DNA from 2 places in the Shinella sp. WSC3-e genome. Region 1 is predicted to be linked to the other one. Evidence: riboswitches for the same ligand, from Rfam matches in the RefSeq annotation. Region 1 holds a riboswitch; the other holds the start of a gene.
What was found. Region 1 has a riboswitch for cobalamin ahead of bluB (5,6-dimethylbenzimidazole synthase). Riboswitches for the same ligand answer to the same signal wherever they lie in the genome.
Positions count from the first base shown of each region.

Region 2: another riboswitch for cobalamin. It lies ahead of AABF56_RS09360 (CbtB domain-containing protein); the one in region 1 lies ahead of bluB (5,6-dimethylbenzimidazole synthase).

Region 1 covers NZ_OZ000530.1:1,733,702-1,739,442, forward strand. The annotation lists gene AABF56_RS08765 (DUF2865 domain-containing protein) at 1-680, shown strand, start outside; gene bluB (5,6-dimethylbenzimidazole synthase) at 673-1,365, opposite strand; cobalamin riboswitch at 1,412-1,632, opposite strand; gene AABF56_RS08775 (SDR family oxidoreductase) at 1,689-2,507, opposite strand; gene AABF56_RS08780 (sensor domain-containing diguanylate cyclase) at 2,740-4,200, opposite strand; gene AABF56_RS08785 (hypothetical protein) at 4,351-4,686, opposite strand; gene AABF56_RS08790 (NAD+ synthase) at 4,690-5,741, opposite strand, start outside.
Region 2 covers NZ_OZ000530.1:1,858,241-1,863,981, reverse strand. The annotation lists gene AABF56_RS09365 (peptidoglycan-binding domain-containing protein) at 1-666, shown strand, start outside; cobalamin riboswitch at 746-1,113, shown strand; gene AABF56_RS09360 (CbtB domain-containing protein) at 1,162-1,338, shown strand; gene AABF56_RS09355 (CbtA family protein) at 1,351-2,145, shown strand; gene cobU (bifunctional adenosylcobinamide kinase/adenosylcobinamide-phosphate guanylyltransferase) at 2,147-2,671, shown strand; gene cobW (cobalamin biosynthesis protein CobW) at 2,675-3,724, shown strand; gene cobN (cobaltochelatase subunit CobN) at 4,089-5,741, shown strand, end outside.

The sequences.
Region 1 (5,741 bases):
TCATGCCGGTCGCGGCGACGGAAACGCTGCGCACGCTCGACGACAGGCGCACCCTGCCGCTCGGCACCGCACCGGAAGGCAGCGAGCGCCTGCAACTGCGCACGCAAGGCGGCAGCAACGGCCATGGCAACCTGCGCACCGTCTGCGTGCGCACCTGCGACGGCGGTTTCTTCCCGATCTCCTCCGGCGCGACGCCGCTCGACTTCCGGCGTGACCAGAAGGTCTGCGCGATGATGTGCCCGCAGACCGAGACGGAATTGTTCTACCAGTCGATGACCAGCGGCCAGGAAACCGAGCAGATGACCTCCACCGTCACCGGCCGGCCCTATTACGAGATGCCGAACGCCTTCTCCTACCGCACGCGCGACCTCTCCAAGCCCGGCACCTGCGGCTGCAATCTTTCTGCCTATTACCAGGAGATGATCAAGCGCGAGAAAGCGCTGAAGGGCGAGGGCGAGACGGCCCGCGCCGGCGCGGGAGACGAGGCGGAGACCGGCTCGATCACCACCATCCGCACCCTGCCCAAGAAGGTGGAAACCCCGGTCAAGGTGCCGGCGAAGGTCGAGGAACGCGACTACGACCCGGCGAACAGCAAGGTGCGCACGGTCGGCCCGGTCTTCCTGCCGGCCAACGAATCCGCCATCGACCTCGGCCGCCCGGTGGATGCCGGCGTCAACTGACGCCCTCCCCCGGCCAGCGCTCCTCGAATACCAGCTCTTCCAGCGGCAGGCGCTGCCGCCATCCCTTCACCGCCAGTTCCGGCTCGCCATAGAGCCGGTCGACGAAGCCGACGCAGAGCCAGGCAACGATCTCCACATGCTCGGGGATGCCGAGGATCGAACGGATGTCGCTGTCGTGGAAGATGCTGACCCAGCCGACGCCCACGCCTTCCGCCCGCGCCGCCAGCCACAGGTTCTGCACGGCGCAGACCGTGGAATAAACATCCATGCGCGGATTGTGCGTGCGGCCGAGCACCACCGCGCCGCCGCGAGTCGGATCGCAGGTGACGCAGATCGACAGCGGCGCCTTCAGGATGCCCTCGAGCTTCAGCGCGCGATACTGCGCCTGCCGCTCCCTTTCGAACATCGCCGCCGCCTCGCCATTGGCCTTCAGGAAGGCCGCATGCACCGCCAGCCGTGTCTCAGCGCCACGCACCAGCAGGAAGTTCCACGGCTGCATGAAGCCGACGGACGGGGCGTTGTGGGCGGCCTGCAGCAGGCGGCCGACGAGATCGTCCGGCAGCGGATCGGGCAGGAACTGGTCGCGCACGTCGCGGCGCGTTTCGATGGCACGGTAGACGGCCTGCCTTTCCTCGCGGGAAAAGGCGCCCGCCCGGACCAGAGGGTCCAAGGGTTCGCTTCGCATCGTCATCTCCCCAACAATGCGTCACGACCTGCCGCCGTCCGCGCGGTTCGGTCTATCGTGCCAGGCCGGTCTTCTGACTTCGGGTCACGCGGCCGACGCCTGCCTTCCCGGTTGAACAACCAGTGGCAAAAGCTTGAATCGATTCAAGCTTTCATGGCGCAGACCATCCCCGTCACAGCGTTGGGCACGTTCCGGACCTAGGCTTTCCGCCCGCACCGGATTCCCGATTCTCCCGCCGGAGCGGGCACCTGACGCGAAGGATATGCGCACGACGCGCGGGCGCGATCAAGCCCGTCCGCGCCACATGTCGCCGCGTCTGCGCCTCAGAGCGGTGCCTCCGGATGGGGCGAGCCGTCATAGGCGCCCCAGACCGACTGGTCGAAGCAGATCACCGAGCCGGTCATCAGGCCGGATTCCGGCGAGGAGAGATAGGCGCAGGCCCGCGCCACCTCGGCCGGATCGACGAGCCGCCCGAAGGGCTGGCTTGCCTCGGCCTTGGCCAGCCAGTCGTCGGCCGCGCCGTGGAATTCGCGCTGGATGCGGTCCTCGCCCTCCGAGGCCATCCAGCCGATATTGAGGCCGTTGACACGGATGCGGTTGCGCAGCACGGCATAGGCCGTGTTCTTGGTCAGCGTCTCCAGCGCGCCCTTGGAGGCGCAATAGGCGGAAATGAAGGGCTGGCCGGCCTTGGCCGACATCGAGCCGATATTGACGATGGTGCCCTCGGTCTTCTCGCGCCGCATCACCTTGATTGCCTCCTGCATCAGGAAGAACGGCGCACGCACATTGACCGCGAACATGCGGTCGAAGAGCTCGGGGCTCGTATCGAGGATCGTGCCGCGGTCGGTGATGGCCGCGGCATTGACCAGCGCATCCACGCGGCCGAAAGCCTCGTCGCAGGCGGCAATGACCGCGCGCGCATCCTCGACCGCGCCGAGATCGGCCTTCACATAGAGCGTCGCCACGCCCGTCGCGCCGGAGATCTCCTTCGCCTTCGCCTCGCCCTTGGCGGCATTGCGTCCGCAGATGACGAGGCCCGCCGCGCCCCGCTCGGCAAAGAGCCGGGCGATCGTCGCGCCCAGTCCCTGCGTTCCTCCCGTGACGACGGCGATCTTGCCGTCCAGCCGCGCACCCTCGCTCATGCCATGCCTCCCTCGCAAACCGGCCGACGCTTCCCGGCGAACCGCAAGAAGCCGACAGGCACCTGACTCACTTCAGCAAGCAAAGCCTCTATCCAACTGTTTCTCAACTCATTTCTGGAGGCCGAAGCGAGCTGGCCCGATTGCCTTTGCCGAAGGTCAGCCGCGATGTGAGAGACCCCTGACCAGAAAACCTGTGGAAACAAGGCGCTAGGGAGCTTCAGCACAAGCGGCCTCAAGCCGCGCGCGCCGTGCCGGCCTCGGCAACCGCGTCGCGGCCCATATCGCCCGCATGGACGGCGCGGTTGCGCCCGCCATTCTTGGCCGCATAGAGCGCGGCATCCGCCATCACCATCACGTCATGCAGGCTGCCGCCATGGTCGGGGAACTGGGCGATGCCGGCGCTGCCGCCGATTGCCAGAAGCTGCCCGTCATGCGCGATCGGCGTCTGCGCATCCCGCACGAGGCTCTCGGCGAGATCGAGGAGCGCCTCCCGGCTGAAGGCGCCGGTGAGCAGCACGGAAAACTCGTCGCCACCGAGGCGCGCCACCGAGCCGAGCGTGCCGATACGCTCGGAAAAGCGCCGGGCGACGGTCTGCAGCACCGCATCGCCCGCCGCATGGCCGTACCGGTCGTTGACGGCCTTGAACCGGTCGAGGTCGAGCGCGAGGATCGAGAAGGGCCTAGCCTCGCCCTTGCGGATCGCGCGGCGCACCTCCTCGTCGAAGCCGCTGCGGTTCTTCAGTCCCGTCAGCGGATCGTGCCGCGCGAGGAAGGCGTTCTGCGCCTCGCTGCGCTGCAGCGCCTTGACGAGCGCGGAAAAGCGCAGCGTGACGAAGAGCATGACGCCGGCAAAGACCAGCACGAACATCGCGATCTGCGGCAGCGCCGATTTCCACACGAAGGTGCCCGGCATGTTCGGCCGCCAGGAGGCGACCATCGGATTGTAGGTGTCGGCGCCGACCGGCGTCATCACCAGCCCCGGCTCCTGCGTCACGATGGGCGTGAAGCCGAGATCGTGCACGCCGAGCCGCCGCTCGGTGTTCAGAAGCATCTTCTGCGAGACGGGCTTGACCGTGATCAGCAGCGTCGGCTGCATCCGGCTTGCGGGAATGTAGAGCGACTTCGGAATGACCGCCTGCACGACGACGATACTCATGACCCGGTCGATGAGGCGCATGCCGGAGACGTGGATTTGCGGCAGCGCCGGCGTCAGGAGGTCGGGATCTTCCTTGGCGCCCTCGACCTGCCAGCCGCCGCGGTCGGGCGACAGCGCCTCCCGGTAGGCCCGCTCCGCCTTCAGCGTGAGGTCGCTCACCCAGTGCAGCTTCTCGCGTGCCTTGCGTTCGGAGACCTTGTCGCCGCGATGGACGCCGAGCACCTTCTCGCCGCCCGGCGTGGTGAAGATCATCCAGGAGAACCCGAAGTCGGCCCACATCCAGTCGCGGATCTGGTCACGCACGAAGGCATCGCCCGGCATGCCGTCCTTCAGTTCGTCGAAGGTCTTGTCCCAGAAGGAAATCTGGCTCTGGTACTGCACCACCTGGTCGATCTGGTGGCTGAACTCGTTGCGTACCAGCGTGCGCTCCGTCTCGGCAACAAAGCTGTCGGCCCGCTCGATCGCATAGTCGAGCACGAGATAATTGGCGGCCCCGAAGAGCAGGACGATCATCACCGCCGCCGTGCGGATCGCCAAACCAACCCCGCGTCGCCGCGTCGCGCGGCCCCCTTGCGCCTTGCCCGTCATTGTTTCCCTGCCTGTCCCCCGCCGGTTTGCCCGGCTTTGTTGAACGAAGGTTAGCTGACAGACGGCAAAATTCGCTTAAGCGGGCTGGTGAGCGAAAACTTAACTCCGGCTGGCCGGATCTGGGAAGCCCGTCGGCTCCCTCTCCTCGCCCGCCGAGAGTTTCCGGCAGATCGACTGCATCAGGACGAGGTTGCGCTGGTCGCGCCAGGTGGTGACGAAACCCCAGGCGAGGAGAAGCAGGATGGAGAGGAAGGCGACGCCGAGGACGACGAGGCCGCCGGTCGCAAGGCCGTAGAGGCCGAAAACCGCCGGCGTCGCGAAATAGGCGATCTGCGCCGAAAGCTGCCGACCGGCCGAAAGGTCGCTCAGCGACCACAGCCGGATCAGCCGGATTTCCTCCTCGGTGAAGGCCGGGCGAGCGGCCGGCGCGTCCACGCCCTACCCCCGGTCGCGATAGCGGTTGGTGATCGGGTAGCGCCGGTCGCGGCCGAAATTCTTCTTGGTGATCTTCACGCCCGGGGCGGACTGGCGGCGCTTGTATTCGGCGATGTAGAGCAGGTGCTCGATGCGGTGCACGGTCGCCGCGTCATGCCCGCGGGCGACGATCTCCTCGGTGCTCATCTCCAGCTCCACCAGGCATTCGAGGATGTCGTCGAGCACCGGATAGGGCGGCAGCGAATCCTGGTCGGTCTGGTTGGGGCGCAGTTCCGCGGACGGTGCCTTGTCGATGATGTTCTTCGGGATCACCTCTCCCGTCGGCCCGAGCGCGCCCGGCGGCACATGTGCGTTGCGCCAGCGCGAAATGGCATAGACCTGCATCTTGTAGAGGTCCTTGATCGGGTTGAAGCCGCCGTTCATGTCGCCGTAGAGCGTCGCATAGCCGACCGACATCTCCGACTTGTTGCCGGTCGTGACGACCATCGAGCCGAACTTGTTGGAGACCGCCATGAGGATGGTTCCGCGCGCGCGGCTCTGGAGGTTCTCCTCGGTAATGCCTTCCTCGGTGCCCTCGAAGAGCTCCGAAAGCGAGGAGAGGAAGCCGGTCACCGGCGCCTCAATCGGCACGATGTCGTAGCGGCAGCCGAGCAGCCGGGCGCAATCGGCCGCGTCCTTCAGTGAATCCTTCGACGTATAGCGATAGGGCATCATGATGCAGCGCACCCGCTCCTCGCCGAGCGCATCGACGGCGATCGCCGCGCAGATCGCCGAATCGATGCCGCCGGACAGGCCGAGCACGACGTTCTTGAAGCCGTTCTTGTTGACGTAGTCGCGAAAGCCCAGCAGGCAGGCGCGGTAGTCCGCCTCCTCCTTCTCGGGAATGCGCGACGTCGGCCCGCCGTCGCAGACCCAGCCGTCCGCATGCTTCTTCCAGGTGGTGAGCGCGATCGTCTCCTCGAACTGGCTCATCTGGAAGGCGAGCGACTTGTCGGCGTTGAAGGCAAAGCTGGCGCCGTCGAAGACCAGCTCGTCCTGGCCGCCGAGCTGGTTGG
Region 2 (5,741 bases), 120 kb from region 1:
CAGGCGAACGACACCGCCGCCCGCGAAAACGAAGCGCAGGACGCGGACACGAAGAACCGCGGCCTTGCCGTCGAGCGCGCCGACGATGCGGCGAAACGCGAGGAGGAGACCTTCCAGAAGGCCGTGCTCGACGGTTCGGAAAAGGCCTTCCGCGCCTATCTCGATGCATATCCGGACGGCCGTTTCGTCGCCGATGCGCGCGAGCGCCTTGCGGCGCTGGCAGACACGGCCCGGCAGGCGGCCAAGCCGAAGCAGGAAAGCGAAACGGCCACCGTGGAGACTGAGCGGAAGGCCGAGCAGCCGGTCGTCGACCGCCGCGAGGCCTATATGGATCGTTCGACCCGCGTGCAGGCGCAGCGCTGGCTGAGCATGCTCGGCTTCAACACCTATGGCGTCGACGGCGTTTTCGGTTCGCGCACCCGCGCCGCGATCGCCGCCTGGCAGGGGGCGTCCGGCTACCGTGCCGACGGTTACCTCTCCCGCCAGCAGTACCGCGCCCTCCGGCAGGCCGCGCAATATGCCGAGGCCCGGCAGAATCGCCAGCGCCGCTACCAGCAGGACTACGACGTGCTCGAAGGCCCGGTCGACGGCTATTACGAGCGCTACTACCGCGACGACGGCTATTACAATGGCGGCGGTGGCGTGGTGATCATCCCCGGCTATTGAGATCGCGACGGCCGGACGGCGGTTTCAGCACAGGTGATGACGCTGCCGGTCGATTGACTTCCCAGGGGCGGAAGCATAATCATCCGGGATATTGGATGGTTCCCGGATCCGGAAACGGATCGGGGAGTAAATGGGAATGTGACGCGGCGGACCCAACCAGGGCGCTGCAATCACGGCCGACCCCGCGACTGTAGAGTGGCGAGGGACGCCCATCCGGACGGGAGGATCTGCGCGGAACGGGGCAATGGTGCCTTCGACCCGCGCCGTGACAACCAGCCGGAAAAGCCACTGGGTGGCATCGCGATCAGCAGGGGTTGGACGCCTCTTTCTCTACGAATCGTCCGCCTTTTCGCGATGCCGGAGCCTGGGAAGGCGAGGGCGACCCGCAGGCGTTTTTCAACGCCGGACGCTGCGAGCCAGGAGACCTGCCAGCCAATGCGAAGGACATTTCGTCCGACCTGGGGAGGTTTCCCCGCCGCCTGCACGGAGGTTGTCATGGCTGTTTCGACTACGTCTTCTGTTACCCTTTCCGCCAACGACCGTCTCGTCGCCGGCGTTTTCGCTCTCCTGCTCGGCGCCTTCCTGGTGTTCGGCGCGGGCCTTGCGAATTCCGCCGTGCTGCATGACACGGCCCACGATACGCGTCACTCCTACGGCTTTCCCTGCCACTAAGGAGTTTTCGACATGATCGTTCGTTATCTCCTGGCCGCCCTGGTGGCCGGGCTGTTCTCCGGCGTGCTGATGACGGCCGCCCAGGAGGCCCGGGTCGTTCCGCTCATCCTGCATGCCGAGGAATTCGAGGGCGGCGACGAAGCCGCGCCCGCCGCGGAAGGCACCACGCCCAGCACCGGTACGGAGGGCGCCGCACAGACGCAGGACCATTCCTCGCTCGGCGCCGTCATCCTGGACGTCGCCTCGGCGCTTTCGCCGGTTTCCGTCGCCTATGCCCATGAGGGCGAGGATCACGAGGAGGGCGGCATCATGTTCGGCATGAGCCGGTTCTCCGGCACGCTGCTCGCCAACCTCGTCACCGGCGCCGGCTTCGGCCTGCTGCTCGCCGGCTTCAGCCTCGTTTCCGGCCATCCGATCACGGTGGCGAACGGCGCGCTCTGGGGCGCGGCGGGGTGGCTTGCCGTGCACATGCTGCCGGCCATCGGCCTGCCGCCGGAGCTTCCGGGCTTCCCCGCCGCCGATCTCGGCGACCGCCAGGTCTGGTGGATCGCGACCGTCATCCTTTCGGCGGCCGGCCTCTACCTGTTGTTCCTCAAGCAGAACATCGTCGCCAAGGTCATCGGCATCGTTCTGATCGCGGCGCCGCAGGTCTATGGCGCGCCGCAGCCGGGCGACATCTCCAGCAACGTTCCGGCCGTGCTCGGCGCGGAATTCGCCGTCGCCGCCCTGGCCACGACCCTGTTCTTCTGGATCGTGCTCGGCCTCTCGCTCGGCTTTGCCAACGAGAAGATCGCCAAGGCTGCCTGACATGACATCGACATCGCCCGGAGCCGTCCTGGTTCTGGGCGGTGCGCGTTCCGGAAAATCCGCTTTTGCCGAGAGGCTGGTCGCCGAGACCGGCCTCTCGCGTCATTATATCGCCACCGGCCGCGCCTTCGACGACGAGATGCGCGCGCGCATCGCGCGGCACCGGGAGGATCGCGGCGACGGCTGGCAGACCCATGAGGAGCCGCTGGCGCTCGCCGCGCGCATAAGGGACGTGGCGCGGGCCGACCGGGCCGTGCTCGTCGACTGCCTGACGCTGTGGGTGACGAACCTGATGCTGGAAGAGCGGGACATCGCCGCCGAATCCTCCAGCCTCCTGGAGGCCATCCGGCAGGCGCCCGGCCGCATCGTCCTCGTCTCCAACGAGGTCGGCCTCGGCATCGTGCCTGACAATCGCATGGCGCGCGAATTCCGCGATCATGCCGGGCGGCTGCACCAGAAGGTCGCCGCCCTCGTGCCTGAAGTCTATTTTGTCGCGGCCGGACTGCCGCTGAAAATGAAGGGTTGAGCCATGCTGCAACAGAAGATCCCCGCCACCGTCATCACCGGCTTCCTCGGCGCGGGCAAGACGACGATGATCCGCAACCTCCTGCAGAATGCGGGCGGAAAACGCATCGCGCTCATCATCAACGAGTTCGGCGATCTCGGCGTGGACGGCGACGTGCTGAAGGGCTGCGGCGCGGAGGCCTGCAGTGAGGACGACATCATCGAGCTCACCAACGGCTGCATCTGCTGCACCGTCGCCGACGATTTCATCCCCACCATGACGAAGCTCCTGGAGCGGGAGAACCGTCCGGACCACATCGTCATCGAGACCTCGGGCCTTGCCCTGCCGCAGCCGCTCGTCGCGGCCTTCAACTGGCCCGAGATCAAGACGCAGGTGACGGTCGACGGCGTCATCACCGTGGTCGACAGCGCCGCCGTCGCCGCCGGCCGTTTTGCCGACGACCACGACAAGGTGGATGCGCTGCGTGTCGAAGACGAGAACCTCGATCACGAGAGCCCGCTGGAAGAGCTTTTCGAGGACCAGCTCACCGCCGCCGACCTCATCGTGCTCAACAAGACCGACCTGATCGATGCCGAAGGCCTGAAGTCGGTGCGTGACGAGGTCGCCTCCCGCACCGCCCGCAAGCCCTCGATGATCGAGGCGAAGAACGGCGAGGTCGCCGCCGCCGTGCTGCTCGGCCTCGGCGTCGGCACGGAGGACGACATCGCCAACCGCAAGTCGCACCACGAGCTGGAGCACGAGAACGGCGAGGAGCACGACCACGACGAATTCGACAGCTTCGTCGTCGAGCTGCCCGCCATCGCCGAGCCGGCCGCCTTCATCGAGCGCCTCAAGGGCGTGATCGCCGAACACGACGTGCTGCGCCTCAAGGGCTTCGCCGACGTGCCCGGCAAGCCGCTGCGCCTGCTCGTCCAGGCCGTCGGCAGCCGCGTCGACCACTATTTCGAGCGCGCCTGGGCCCCGGGCGAGGCCCGCGGCACCCGCCTCGTCGTCATCGGCCTGCACGACATGGACGAAGCCGCCGTGCGCGCGGCCATCGCCGCGGCGGTGTGAGTTTCGGCATGAGCGTGCGGCAGTCCCTCCCTTCGGCGTTTCAGGTACGGTTTGGCCTTTGTGGGCGTGCCGTGCCGGTGGATCCTCGGGTCGAGCCCGAGGATGACGGAGGGGAGGAGAGGCCGCAGAGCCTATCGATCGGCGCGGCAGGGACAACCGCGGCTGTTGTCCACTGCCCCTTCCTCCTGTCGTCATCCTCGGGCTCGACCCGAGGATCCGCCCTCCCGGCACGCCGGCAAGGGCAGGGCAATCGCATATGGCGTTCGACGTTGCCGCTCTCCCCTTCTCCCCACCGGGGAGAAGGGGGGGGGGCAACGTTTTCCATCCATATGCGATTGCCCTGCCGGCAAAGCGGAGGCGCTGCATGCACCTCCTCCTAGCGCAGAAGGGAACCATTGCCGACGGCCGCGAGGCGATCGACCTTGGCCAGACGCCGGGCGACATCCTCTTCCTTTCCGCCGCCGACACGGAGCTTGCCGCCATCGCCGCCGCCCATCGCGCGCGCGACACGCAAACGCGGCTGCGGCTCGCCAGCCTCGCCACGCTCTCCCATCCGATGTCGGTGGATACCTATATCGAGCGCACCGCCCGCCACGCCAAACTCATCGTCATCCGCGCCCTCGGCGGCGCCAGCTATTTCCGCTACGTGCTGGAAGCGCTGCTGGCGACCGCCGTTGCCAACGGCATCAGGCTCGTGGCGCTACCCGGCGACGACCGGCCGGACGAGGGCCTCGCGCCCTTCAGCCGCATCGACGACACTGACCGCCAGACCCTCTGGGCCTATCTCAACGAGGGCGGCGCCGACAATGCGGACCGCTTCCTCGCCTATGCCGACGCCCTGGTCTTCGGCGGCACCAAGCCGGAGCCGGCAACGCCGCTGGAAAAGGCCGGCATCTGGTGGCCGGGGCGGGGCGTGGTCGATATCGAGGCGTGGCGGGCGCTGGCAGCGCTCCCCCCCTCCGGCCTGCCGGCCATCTCCCCCTCCGGGGGGGAGATCGATGGGGCCGCGGTTTCCTTCCCATCTGGCGACGCTGCAACCCCGGACGGTGTCGAGGGGGCACGGCCTGGCCTCCTGCCAATCTCCCCCCTTGAGGGGGAGATGGCCGGCAGGCCAGAGGGGGGTGTTGCGCCTCCCGCCTCGGAGGAACGCGCTTCCCCCACCGCCGCCATCTGCTTCTACCGCGCCTATGTCCAGAGCGGCGAGACGCGCCCCGTCGAAATGCTGATCGAGGCATTGGCGGCCGAAGGTGTCCGCGCCCTGCCGCTCTTCGTCTCCAGCCTCAAGGAGCCCGTCTCCATCGAGACGGTGCGGGCCGCCTTCGCCACGGCCCGGCCGGAAGTGGTGCTGAACGCCACCAGCTTCGCCGTGTCCGCCCCCGGCGCCGGCCGCAAGCCGACCGTGCTCGACGAGACCGGTGCGCCGGTCCTGCAGGTCGTCTTCTCCGGCTCCTCGCGCCAGGCCTGGGAGGCCTCCGGCCAGGGGCTGACGGCGCGTGACCTCGGCATGAACGTCTCGCTGCCGGAGGTGGACGGCCGCGTGCTCGCCCGCGCCGTCTCCTTCAAGGCGGCCGCGCGCTACGACGAGCGCGTCGAGACCAACATCGTCAGCCTCGATCCGGTCGAGGACCGCATCCGCTTTTCCGCCCGGCTGGCCGCCGGCTGGGCGCGGCTGCGGCGTGCGGCGCCGGCGGAACGCCGCATCGCGCTCGTCATGGCGAACTATCCGAACCGCGACGGGCGCCTCGGCAACGGCGTCGGCCTCGACACGCCCGCCGGCACGATGGAGGTGCTGCGCGCCATGGCGGCGGAAGGCTACGCGGTCGAAGGCCTGCCGGCCGACGGCGACGCGCTGATCGCCCACCTGATGGCCGGCCCGACCAATGCGGCGGGCGACGGGCGCGAAATCCGCGAAACGTTTTCCCTCAACCATTACAAGGCCTTCTTCGCCTCCCTTCCGAAACGGATTCAGGCGGAGATGACCGCCCGCTGGGGCGCGCCGGAAGACGATCCCTTCGTC